DNA from 4 places in the Rahnella sp. CFA14(1/10) genome. Region 4 is predicted to be linked to each of the others. Evidence: predicted binding sites of a transcription regulator. Region 4 holds the regulator's gene; each other region holds the start of a gene.
The links. The regulator PurR, encoded in region 4, represses purine synthesis genes. The targets are predictions, from matches to a motif close to CANGCAAACGTTTGCNTG.
Positions count from the first base shown of each region.

Region 1: a site for PurR is predicted at 2,062-2,079, ahead of glyA (serine hydroxymethyltransferase). Genes of this name have one in related genera too.
Region 2: a site for PurR is predicted at 1,927-1,944, ahead of cvpA (colicin V production protein). Genes of this name have one in related genera too.
Region 3: a site for PurR is predicted at 1,245-1,262, ahead of galS (HTH-type transcriptional regulator GalS). Genes of this name have one in related genera too.

Region 1 covers NZ_SEWS01000008.1:56,266-59,448, reverse strand. The annotation lists gene EVX52_RS16490 (3-phenylpropionate MFS transporter) at 1-542, opposite strand, end outside; gene glyA (serine hydroxymethyltransferase) at 706-1,959, opposite strand; gene hmpA (NO-inducible flavohemoprotein) at 2,288-3,183, shown strand, end outside.
Region 2 covers NZ_SEWS01000008.1:263,230-266,412, reverse strand. The annotation lists gene purF (amidophosphoribosyltransferase) at 1-1,336, opposite strand, end outside; gene cvpA (colicin V production protein) at 1,367-1,858, opposite strand; gene dedD (cell division protein DedD) at 2,125-2,916, opposite strand; gene folC (bifunctional tetrahydrofolate synthase/dihydrofolate synthase) at 2,906-3,183, opposite strand, start outside.
Region 3 covers NZ_SEWS01000004.1:316,547-319,729, reverse strand. The annotation lists gene yeiB (DUF418 domain-containing protein YeiB) at 1-1,155, shown strand; gene galS (HTH-type transcriptional regulator GalS) at 1,426-2,457, shown strand; gene mglB (galactose/glucose ABC transporter substrate-binding protein MglB) at 2,708-3,183, shown strand, end outside.
Region 4 covers NZ_SEWS01000001.1:250,118-253,300, forward strand. The annotation lists gene EVX52_RS01195 (C40 family peptidase) at 1-710, shown strand, start outside; gene EVX52_RS25730 (YnhF family membrane protein) at 876-995, opposite strand; gene purR (HTH-type transcriptional repressor PurR) at 1,300-2,325, shown strand; gene punR (DNA-binding transcriptional activator PunR) at 2,361-3,183, opposite strand, start outside.

The DNA.
Region 1 (3,183 bases), on a different contig from region 4:
TTCACGCTCGGGCGCAATAACATGCCGAGCAGCATCGCCGCCACGCCTGCGGTCAGCGTATAGAGAATCGCGTTATGGCCATACACCTCGACCAGTTTGCCTGTGACCGCCGAACCAATCACAAAGGCAATGGAACCCCAGACGCGCACCTTGCCATAATCCATATTGATCTGCCGTTGTAGCGTACCTGCCAGCGCATCGGTCAGCGGCACCAGCGGACCGAAGAACAGACTGAATCCGGCGATGTTAATCATCAGCCATGCCCAGCCGTTGCCAAACCAGAAACCGACGGCAAACGCCAGCGTAAGCAGCGCCAGAATACGCAGACCGGTAATAAGGTAAGAAGGGTCTTTGATGGAGGGAGAAATGATGAGCGTGCCGAGAAAGCGGGCGACCAGACCGGCACCGAGCAGCAGGCCGATGCTTTCGGAGGAGATCCCCTCGCCTTTGAGCCACAAGCCCCAGAAGGGAAGAAAAATACCGTAACTGAAAAAGTAGGTGAAATAACTGAGTGCAAGCCAGCGCGTGGAACGCAATTCCATAAATCCTCCGGTGTGAGGCCAATACTTTGACAAAGCTCACAATCGCTAGCAATCCGCAGACGCTTTCTGACTTCAGGAATGTCTGCCAGCTCACAAATTCTGATACATGCCCATAAAAAAACCCGCCGGAGCGGGTTTTCGCAGCTTAACGGCTTCGCAAATATTACGCGTAAACCGGGAAGCGTGCACAGATGTCGAGCACTTTCTGTTTAACGCGTTCGATGGTTGCTTCATCGTTCACGTTGTCCAGCACGTCACAGATCCAGCCAGCCAGTTCACGCGCTTCGGCTTCTTTGAAACCGCGACGGGTGACGGCTGGTGTACCGATACGCACACCGGAAGTCACAAACGGGCTCTTCGGATCGTTAGGCACGCTGTTTTTGTTCACAGTGATGTTAGCGCGGCCCAGTGCAGCATCCGCTTCTTTACCGGTCAGGTTTTTATCCACCAGATCCATCAGGAACAGATGGTTGTGTGTGCCGCCGGATACCACTTTGTAGCCGCGTTCCAGCACCACAGCCACCATGGCCTGTGCGTTTTTAGCCACCTGTTGCTGGTAAGCTTTGAACTCAGGCTCCATCGCTTCTTTCAGTGCGACTGCTTTACCGGCAATCACGTGCATCAGCGGGCCGCCCTGGCCACCCGGGAAGACAGCGGAATTGAGTTTTTTATAGAACTCTTCGTCACCGCCTTTCGCCAGAATCAGACCGCCGCGTGGACCGGCCAGCGTTTTGTGCGTGGTGGTGGTCACGATATGTGCGTGAGGAACCGGGTTCGGGTAAACGCCTGCAGCAATCAGACCGGCAACGTGTGCCATATCAACGAAGAAGTAAGCACCAACGCTGTCGGCAATTTCACGCATTTTTGCCCAGTCAACGATACCGGAGAATGCGGAGAAGCCGCCGATGATCATTTTTGGTTTATGCGCTTCGGCCTGACGTTTCACGTCTTCGTAATCGATATCGCCGCTTTCGTCGATGCCATAAGGCACCACGTTATACAGTTTGCCGGAAAGGTTAACCGGTGAACCGTGAGTCAGGTGACCACCATGGCCAAGGTTCATCCCCAGAATAGTGTCGCCCGGTTGCAGCAATGCGGTATACACCGCGAAATTTGCCTGTGAGCCGGAGTGCGGCTGAACGTTGGCGAAATCTGCACCGAACAATTCTTTTGCACGGTCGATGGCCAGTTGTTCTACGATGTCGACGTATTCACAGCCACCATAATAACGTTTGCCCGGATAGCCTTCGGCATATTTGTTGGTCAGTTGCGAACCCTGAGCCTGCATGACACGCGGGCTGGTATAGTTTTCTGACGCAATCAGCTCGATATGTTCTTCCTGACGAACAACTTCTTTTTCCATTGCTGCCCACAGCTCAGCATCATAATCGGCAATGTTCATTTCACGCTTTAACATCCGCATCTCCTGACTCAACAAACTAAAAAAAAGCCCCTTCCGGGTTCTGCGCCACAGTGTAAATGTTTAAGCGGCCTTCGGATAGGGTCAGTTTGAGGTTTTTAGGCAAACGATTGGCTCCAGATACAGCAAGGCTTTGATCTGCGAACCTCTGCCCATAATCAAGAGATATTTATTCACCCGGTCATGCACAAATTTCAGCTTTGTGACCCGGCCCCTGCGGGGGAAAGCCCTTACCCCTTTAGGGGGGTTTACAGCAATAGTCGGTTTATATAACATGTATTTTAAATACATGTTATATAAAATTCTCACAGAGCCGGAGTTCACCATGCTTGATTCAGCCACTATCGCCACCGTTAAATCCACTATCCCTTTGCTCGCTGCGACTGGCCCGAAACTGACCGCACACTTCTATGACCGCATGTTCACACATAACCCCGAGCTGAAAGACATCTTTAATATGAGCAACCAGCGCAACGGCGATCAGCGTCAGGCGCTGTTCGATGCCATCTGCGCTTACGCCGCCAATATTGAAAACCTGGCGGCGCTGCTGCCTGCCGTGGAGCGCATCGCGCAGAAACACACCAGTTTTACCATTCAGCCTGAGCAATACAATATTGTCGGGACTCACCTGCTGGCAACGCTGGATGAAATGTTCAGTCCGGGCCAGGAAGTGCTGGATGCGTGGGGCAAAGCCTATGGCGTGCTGGCGGATGTGTTTATCAACCGTGAAGCTGAAATTTATCAGGACAGTGCAGAAAAAACCGGTGGCTGGCACGGTACGCGTGAATTCCGTATTGCCGAAAAACAACCGCAAAGTGAGCTCATTACCTCTTTCGTGCTGGAGCCTGTCGATGGTAAACCGGTGGCGGACTTCAAACCGGGGCAATATCTGGCGGTGTATATTCGTGATGCTTCACTGGAAAATCAGGAAATCCGTCAGTATTCTCTGACGCAGGCACCGAATGGCAAAAGCTACCGCATCGCGGTAAAACGCGAAGGGCAAGGTGCGGTGTCCAACTTCCTGCATAATTTCGCGCAACCGGGCGATATTATTCATCTCGCCGCCCCGCACGGTGATTTCTTTATGGACATCAGCGATATCACGCCGGTGGCGCTGATATCCGCCGGTGTCGGTCAGACGCCAATGTTAGGCATGCTCAACACACTGGCACAGCGCGGACACCCTGCCCCGGTTCAGTGGTTGCACGCCGCGGAAAACGG
Region 2 (3,183 bases), on a different contig from region 4:
CGGCGATAAGGTCGCTCAGATCCTGGAAGATTAACGCATCAGCCCCAATCATCTGATTGATTTCACTGACTTCACGGCCATGGGCAATCAGCTCGTTCGCGCTTGGCATATCGATACCGTAAACATTCGGGAAGCGGATTTCCGGTGCCGCAGAGGCCAGATAAACGCGTTTTGCCCCGGCTTCACGCGCCATCTCAACAATCTGCTGAGAGGTGGTACCACGCACGATGGAATCATCGACCAGTAAGACATTTTTATCACGGAACTCAGCGCGGTTAGCGTTCAGTTTACGTCGTACTGATTTACGGCGCTCCTGCTGACCCGGCATGATGAAGGTACGGCCCACATAGCGGTTTTTTACAAACCCCTGACGGTACGGTTTATCCAAAATACGGGCAATTTCCAGCGCGATATCGCAGGAAGTTTCCGGGATCGGGATCACCACGTCGATATCCATGTCTTCCCATTCACGGGCAATTTTCGCGCCCAGCTTTTCACCCATACGTACGCGGGCGCTGTAGACGGAAATTTTGTCGATGAAGGAATCCGGACGTGCAAAATAGACGTATTCGAACAGGCAAGGATTGTACTGCGGGTTCTCAGCACACATACGGGTGAACAGCTGACCTTTTTCAGTGATGTACACCGCTTCGCCCGGCGCAACGTCACGCAGGAATTCAAAGCCCAGCGTATCAAGTGCCACGCTCTCAGAGGCCACCATGTACTCATTACGACCATCTGCCAGCGTACGTTTACCAATCACCAGCGGACGAATGCCATGCGGGTCACGAAACGCCAGCATGCCATGACCGATGATCATCGCCACACAAGCGTAAGCACCGCGGATTTTCAGATTCACTGCAGCAACCGCAGCAAAAATGTTGTCAGCTTCCAGCGGATAGTGCTGGAAACGATCCAACTCACTCGCCAGGATATTCAGCAAAATCTCAGAATCGGAAGTGGTGTTCACATGACGGCGTTGGCCTTCGAACAGATTGCTTCGCAATTCGTGAGCATTGGTCAGGTTACCGTTATGGGCAAGGGTGATGCCGAACGGAGAGTTGACGTAAAAAGGTTGAGCTTCTGAAGCGCTGGAACTGCCAGCCGTTGGGTAGCGCACATGGCCTATACCCATGTTGCCCTGTAAGCGTTGCATATGGCGGGCTTCGAAAACATCCTTCACCAGGCCATTGGCTTTACGTAAACGGAAGTTATTATTCGCGTCGATGGTGGTGATGCCTGCGGCATCCTGACCACGGTGTTGTAACACCGTTAACGCGTCATAAATCGACTGGTTTACCGGCATGAAACCGGCGATACCGACAATACCGCACATGTTGTCTTTTCCTCTTCAGCGCTGCCAGAACTAAATATGTTTTGGCAAGAAACTCGACGTGCTCTGCAGGTAGTCAAAGAACCACCTGATGATATAACTGAATTGTGGGATCAACTGGGATTGTTTCCAGTCTTCACTTTGCGAAAAACCGGTAAAAGTATCGAGGAAGAACAGCATCGCGGAAACGATCAACACCCCACGCAGTGCGCCGAAGCACACACCTAACACCCTGTCAGTGCCGGACAACCCGGTTCTTTCAACCAGTGAACCAATCACATAGTTGACAATTGCACCTACGATCAACGTCGCGATGAACAAGATGGCAATTGCGATCCCGTTTCGAACTAATTCATCTTCGAAACGTGTGAAGTAGATGGCGAGGTAAGGGTAATAATGGCTGGCAACAAAAAAGGCGCAAGCCCAGGTTACCAGCGATAAAGCCTCACGAACAAAGCCACGGATTAAACTGACTAAAGCAGAAAATCCGATAACCGCAATAATGACGTAATCAATCCAGACCATTAACTATTCCAGTGTCTAATCCAGTCACATCTGCCCCGGCATCCCGTTCGCGGCGAATTCTAACAGAAAAAGAAAACGTTTGCGTAGGGGAAATCAGCCGGTCAGACAAATTAATAATAGCGATTAAAAAAACCTCAATCGCAGCATAAACCTATAAAAACTCAACCAGAGGATCTTATAGAAAAAGGGCACCAATCGCTTGTGCCCTCCGTGGTATTTTTTATGTTTTAACGGCCACCTCCCCCTTCGCAGGAGGAGGTGCAAAATCAGTGAGCAGAATAGGCGCGAACCTGCCCGCCTAATCCACTCAGCTGTTGCAGTTGCGGAAGTGAAGCCTCAAGCTTCTGCTTCGACGCATCCGGCCCGACGTACAGGCGCGTAATCTGCCCCTGTACCGGCGTTGACGGAACCGTATAAGCGCGGAAACCAGACAAACGCAGATTCGCCACAATCTCATTGGCTTTAGCAGCATTTTTCAGTGCGCCAAGCTGCACCACGTAGGACTGCCCTGCCGGCGCTTTTTCTTCCGGCGCAGGCTTCGGCTGTTCTGCCGGTTTTGGCTGTTCAGCCACGGCCTTCGGCTGCTCGACCGGTTTTGGTTGCTCGACGACCTTCGGTTTCACCGTTGGCTTCGCTTCCACCATCGGTTTAGGTTCGATGACTTTAGGTTTCTGCGCCGCAGGTTTTACCGGTGCAGTCTGCACCGTTTTTTTCTGCTCAGGCAATGTGGTGACCGGCGGTGCTTCTATCGTGGTATTGCCCGGTGCAACATTGCCCTTATTCGCGGCATTCGTGTTATTCGCCGAACCTTCCGACTCCTGCGCAGCACCGTTCATCGCCTGATCCGCACCTTCCGGTGGCTGAGCCGGCAAAGATTGCGTGACCGGTGGCACCGAGTCCTGTTCCTCAACATCACCCGGTTTTGGCACCAATGGAATAGACGCAAATTCGTCTTCGTAATGCTTTTTCTTGCCGTCGAGTAAACCGGGCAAAATAATGACGCCCAGCGCCACCAGAATGACCGTCCCGACCAGACGATTTTGAAACTTACTTGCCACTGGTTTTCCCCGTGTCTATAGCATCCATTACGTGAGCTACGGTATGGAACGAGCCGCAGACAATCACAATATCCTGAGGAGCAGCCTCCTGCATAGCCTGTTTCCAGGCAGACTCCACATCGTCAAACTGGTGCGCCTGCGGCAGGTGTGCCGTCAGCTCTTCAACACTGGCCCCGCGCGGACCTTCCAGCGGCGCGCAATACCATTCGTCCACCTGAGGCGACAGGCAAGCCAGCGTACCGGCAATATCTTTGTCTTTCAACATTC
Region 3 (3,183 bases), on a different contig from region 4:
ATGCGCTCACGTATTGCCACGCTCGACTTTGCCCGTGGTCTCGCCATTTTTGGCATTCTTCTGCTCAATATCAGCGCCTTCGGTTTGCCGAAAGCCGCTTATCTGAATCCGGCATTTGCCGGGACACCTTCTGCTTCTGACACCTGGACCTGGGCGGTGCTTGACGCTGTGGCGCAGGGCAAGTTCCTGATGATGTTCGCCATGCTGTTTGGCGGTGGCCTGTATTTATTACTGCCACGCGGCAAACACTGGATCCAGGCGCGGTTGTCAATTTTATTATTGTGCGGTTTTCTCCATGCCACGTTGTTATGGGACGGCGATATTTTGCTGTCTTACGGGCTGATTGGTCTGGTGTGCTGGCGGATGGTGCGGGAAGGGCGCAGCAGCCAGTCGCTGATATCAACGGGCATTATTTTGTATCTGATCGGTGTGGCTGTGCTGGCAATGCTGGGATTTATTTCCTCACCAAAACCTGGCAGCTTCTGGCTTCCGGGGCCGGCGGAAATTCAGTATGAGCAATACTGGCGACTGAAAGGCGGGTGGGAGGCGATTCAGAACCGGCTCGATCTGTTGTCGTCCAGTTTGCTGGCGATCGGCGCGCAATACGGCTGGGAACTGGCGGGCGCCATGCTGATTGGTGCCGGCCTGATGCGCAGCGGGTGGCTGAAGGGTGAATTCCGTTCATCCCATTACCGCAAAGTCGCAGCCGTGCTGTTACCGTTTTCATTACTGATTCAGATCCCGGCGATTTATCTGCAATATCGTACCGGCTGGGACTACCGGTGGAGCGGTTTTTTGTTGCAGGTGCCGCGTGAGATTGGCTCGCTGATGCAGGCGGTGAGTTATCTGGCGCTGTGTTACGGCTTCTGGCCGCTGATTTCGCGCTGGCGCGTGACGCACTGGCTTTCGCAGATTGGCCGCATGGCGCTGACCAACTACCTGTTGCAGACTGTCATCTGTACCACATTTTTCAATACCTTTGGTTTCTATCAGCATTTCGACCGGTTGCAACTGGTGGCGCTGGTGCCGCTGATCTGGGTATGTAATTTGCTGGTGACAGTGCTGTGGTTGCGTCATTTCCGGCAGGGACCGGTGGAGTGGCTGTGGCGGAAACTCACCATCAAAGCCTCCGGCGTAGAACTGAAAACAGCCTGAACCCGATGACGTTACATCATCCTAAATGATAGATTTGGGATGAAGGTTGCAGATTTGTATGTAAACGTTTTCTTTCCTGTGACGAGATTCACGCAGGCGTTTTCGCAAAATGTTTAGGATAGCGGTCGTGCCACTCCGATGACCACTACACTAAAAAAGGAAACGCCATGCGCACTTCACCTCGCTTCTCTTTGTCTGGTTTTTTTACTTCCTGGGTCAAAAATTTCCGTATTCCTCCGTACCATTCCCTGACTGATCACGGAGCGACGCATGGTCACAATTCGTGATGTCGCCCGGCTGGCGGGGGTTTCTGTCGCCACCGTGTCACGCGTTCTGAACAATCCGACCATTGCCAGCAAAGAGGCGCGCGAGCAGGTGCTACAGGCTGTCGCCACGCTGGGATACCGTCCTAATGCCAATGCGCAGGCACTGGCCACGCAAAGCAGCGATACTATCGGCGTTGTGGTTATGGATGTTTCAGACCCGTTTTTTGGGGCACTGGTGAAAGCCGTTGATACTGTCGCGCAGCAACATCAGAAATATGTCCTGATAGGTAACAGCTATCATATTGCCGAAAAAGAAAGGCACGCCATTGAGGTTTTGATTCGTCAACGCTGTAACGCGCTCATTGTGCATTCTAAGGCACTGGGTGATGACGAGCTTTCGCAGTTTATGGATCAGGTGTCGGGTATGGTGCTGATTAACCGTGTCATTCCGGGCTACGAACACCGCTGTGTCTGGCTTAATAACGTCAGCGGCGCAGAAATGGCAACCCGGCTGTTACTGTCGCAGGGACATCAGCGCATCGGTTACATTGGTTCAAGTCATGGCATTGAAGACGATTTGCAGCGTTATCAGGGCTATTCGCAGGCAATGACGCAGGCACATCATAGCGCTGAAGCGCCACCTGCCGCATGGCGGGCGCAAAGTTCGCCCGATCTGCAGGGCGGGGAAGCCGCCATGGTGGAACTGCTCGGGCGCAATCTGCACCTCAGTGCGGTGTTTACCTACAACGATTCAATGGCTGCCGGGGCGATGGCGGTGTTGAAAGAAAACGGAATTAATATTCCTGATGACTTTTCGCTGATCGGTTTCGATGACATTCCGATTGCCCGTTATACCAGCCCGAAAATGACTACCGTGCGTTATCCCATCGTTTCCATGGCGACGCTTGCCACGGAGCTGGCGTTAAAAGGCGCGGCAGAACAGTTAGCTACGGGGGTTTCGCATTGCTTCATGCCTACGCTGGTCAGACGCCATTCGGTAGCACCGTGGCAAAATGTGGCACCCGTCACCTTTTGATCAAATAACGCGATGTAACCGTTTTCAATCTGTGAGAACTTTCACAGTTTATTAACATCGCCCACATTATGATTCATTCGTTTTCAATATGATTCAATTTGGGTCCGGTTTGCCGGACTTGTTACACAGCGAGTCAGGACGTTATAAGTCAAGGATGGCAGGCACCCACAATCATGATGTGGAGCTGTACTGCTCCCGCAAGGATTTCCGGTGCCAAATTCTGTAACACCCTACATAACCGGAGATACAAATGAATAAGAAGGTCTTCACCCTGGCGACTCTGGCTGCAAGCATGATGTTTGGTTTTGCCGCACATGCTGCTGATACTAAAATCGGCGTCACCATCTACAAATATGACGACAACTTCATGTCCGAAGTTCGCAAAGCCATTGAGAAAGATGCGAAAGCGTCTCCAGATGTGCAACTGCTGATGAATGACTCGCAAAACAGCCAGTCCACGCAGAACGACCAGGTTGACGTTATGCTGGCGAAGGGTGTTAAAGCGTTGGCCATTAACCTGGTTGACCCGGCTGCTGCCCCGGTAATCATTGAAAAAGCCCGCGGTGCCGGCATTCCTGTCGTTTTCTATAACAAAGAACCTTCCCGTAAAGATTTAGACAGCTACGACAAAGCCTATTACGTCGGGACTGACTCTAAGGAATCTGGCGTTATTCAGGGTGAGCTGATTGCTAAACACTGGAAAGCTAATCCGGCCTGGGATCTGAA
Region 4 (3,183 bases):
CCGTCACAGAACAAAAAACTCAGGATAAGAATTCGAAGAAGAAAGTGAAAAGCACCGAACTGGTTAAACGAAAGACCACGACGGAGAGAAGCGCCAAAACGCGGGCCGAAAGTAAAAAAGAAAAGACACTCAAGACCACGCGGGCCGAGAGCAAAACAGAGAGACATAGCAAAACCCGTGCCCTCGCGAAAAACAGCACGGAAAAGGCCGGTAAAAAAGAAGCCTATGGCCGGCACCGTAAAGGTAAGAAATTCGAAGAAGACAGCAAACCGATTACGCTAAGTGCAACACATAAAAAACGCTATCAGCATGCTCAGCAAACGGCCATGACCAAACTGATGCACCAGGTAGGAAAACCGTATCGCTGGGGCGGAACCTCGCCGAATACCGGTTTTGATTGCAGCGGCTTAGTTTATTATGCTTACAAAGATTTGATCCGTATAAAAATGCCACGTACAGCGAATGAAATGTATCACCTGCGCGATGCCGCTCCGGTCAAACGCGGCGAACTTGAAAGCGGTGATCTGGTGTTCTTCAGAATCAATAACCGCGGCGCGGCAGACCATGTTGGGGTTTACGTTGGCAACGGCAAGTTTATTCAGTCTCCAAGAACGGGCGAAGACATTAAAATTACTTCTCTTGGCGATGATTACTGGCAAGACCACTATGTAGGCGCACGTCGGGTAATGACCCCTAAAACGATCCGATAATAAACAATTCGTTAAGTCTGAAGGTTCGCTAATCAGCCATTGAATAGCATTTAACGAAGCGTTTCTGCAGGGAAGAACATCGGCGGTAACGGTCACTGCGTAACATTGAAAAGGGCGACGCCTGTGACAGGCGTCGCCCTTTTTTATGGCGGATCACTTATTGAATCAGTTCATTATTGCAGTGAAGCTGAAAGCGATAATCATAAGCAAAGCGCATACCGTGGTGATCAACGATAATTTCAGGTTGCTGTCCATCAAACCCCCTTTCGGATCAAATTGTGGCATTTCTTAATACCACACTCATTGTGTGCCAACGCATTTTCTCATAATTAACCTTTAAAATCTTGTGTTGAATGACAATGCGTTCCTGAGAATTTTGCTTCCACTTTCCTGCATTATAAGAGAAAATTGTCGGTTAACACGTCTGTGTGCCGGTCGATTTCACCCGAGAGCATTTCGCGCCTCATTCTGAAGAATCCACCCAATGATTTCACTGCCCTTTGAGAAGCCAGCAGTTAAATCCTCGCAGGCAAACGATTAACATAATGCTAACGTGCTGAAGCACGTGAGTTCAGGAGTCATTGTTTACATGGCAACGATTAAAGATGTCGCAAAGCGCGCTGGCGTTTCCACTACAACCGTGTCGCACGTCATCAATAAAACACGTTTCGTCGCCGAAGAAACCAAAGAAGCGGTTCTCCTTGCAATCAAAGAGTTACATTACTCTCCGAGTGCTGTAGCCCGCAGTCTGAAGGTCAATAACACTAAAACCATCGGCCTGCTGGCCACCTCAAGCGAAGCGCCCTATTTTGCCGAAGTGATTGAAGCCGTGGAAAACAGCTGCTTCTCCAAAGGCTATACGCTGATTTTGTGTAACTCGCATAATAACCTGGAGAAACAACAGGCCTACCTGCAAATGCTGGCGCAAAAACGCGTCGACGGCTTGCTGGTGATGTGCGCGGAATACCCTGATGAATTGCTCAATATGCTCGAAGAGTACCGCTCGATTCCCATGGTGGTCATGGACTGGGGTGAAGCACGCAAGAACTTTACCGACAGCATTATCGATAACGCTTTCGAAGGTGGTTACATGGCCGGTCGTTATCTGATTGAACGCGGTCATCGTGATATTGGCGTGATCCCCGGGCAACTGGCGCGTAATACCGGCGGCGGCCGCTTCCAGGGTTTTGTGAAAGCACTGACTGAAGCCAATATTCCTCTTCGTGACGAATGGGTAGTTCAGGGTGATTTCGAACCAGAGTCTGGCTACCAGGCAATGCATAAGATTCTGATGCAGAAGCATCGTCCGACTGCCGTATTTTGCGGCGGCGATGTGATGGCAATGGGTGCAATTTGTGCCGCAGACGAACTCGGCCTTCGCGTTCCTCAGGATATTTCCGTGATCGGGTACGACAATGTGCGTAACGCCCGTTACTTCTCCCCGGCGCTGACAACCGTGCATCAGCCGAAAGAACGTCTGGGTGAAATGGCCTTTACGATGTTACTGGACAGAATTGTCAGTAAGCGTGAAGAGTCCCAGACCATCGAAGTGCATCCGAAACTGGTCGAGCGCCGTTCAGTCGCCGACGGCCCGTACCGCGATTACCGTCGTTAACAAATAACAAACGCCTGCCTGTGCAGGCGTTTGTTCTAATCGCGCAGCCATTCCTGATTCATGGTGTCTGTATCGCCCATGTATTCCAACAGCCAGCTCAGTGAAGGTGAAGGATTGCTTTGATCCCACGTCAGGCAGCACGGGCTGTCAGGGAATATATTCTCCAGTGCCAGCACCTGTAATTTTCCCTGTTCAATCCACGGCATGACCCGGTGAACCGGCATCATACCCACGCATAAACCCTCAGTCAGGCATTCCAGCGCACAGGTCCAGTCCGGCACGACCAGACGCCGCTGGTTATCGAGCGTCCAGGTATCACGCTTAGGCAATGTCCGGGAAGTATCTTCCAGGCACAATGCCGGATAAGGTCGCAGTTGATCATCGTTCAGCGCACCGGATAGCTGCGCCAGCGGATGTTGCGGGCTGACGACACAATGCCAGTCCATAAATCCCATATCACGAAAACTGAAGCGCCCGCCAACCGGTATCGCGCGCGTAGCGCCGATCGCCACGTCTGCACGCCCGTCGACCAACGCATCCCAGACACCGTTAAACACTTCCGAGTGAATAATGAGTTCGGTATCCGCAAAATGGCGATAAAAATCGAGCACCAGACGCCGTGTCCGTGCGGGTTTGACAATCCGGTCGACCGCCACACGTAATTCGCCGCGCCAGCCGTTCGCCACCTGTTGACACTGCCGGCGGGTGGCTATCATTTTTTTTGTCATAACCCGTGCTTCATCGACAAAAACCTTTCCCGCTGGCGTCAGCACTACGTCACGATGTCGACGTTCAAACAACGGCACGGCCAGCCATTGTTCAAGCTGGCGGACGGTGTAACTGATGGCAGAAGGCACA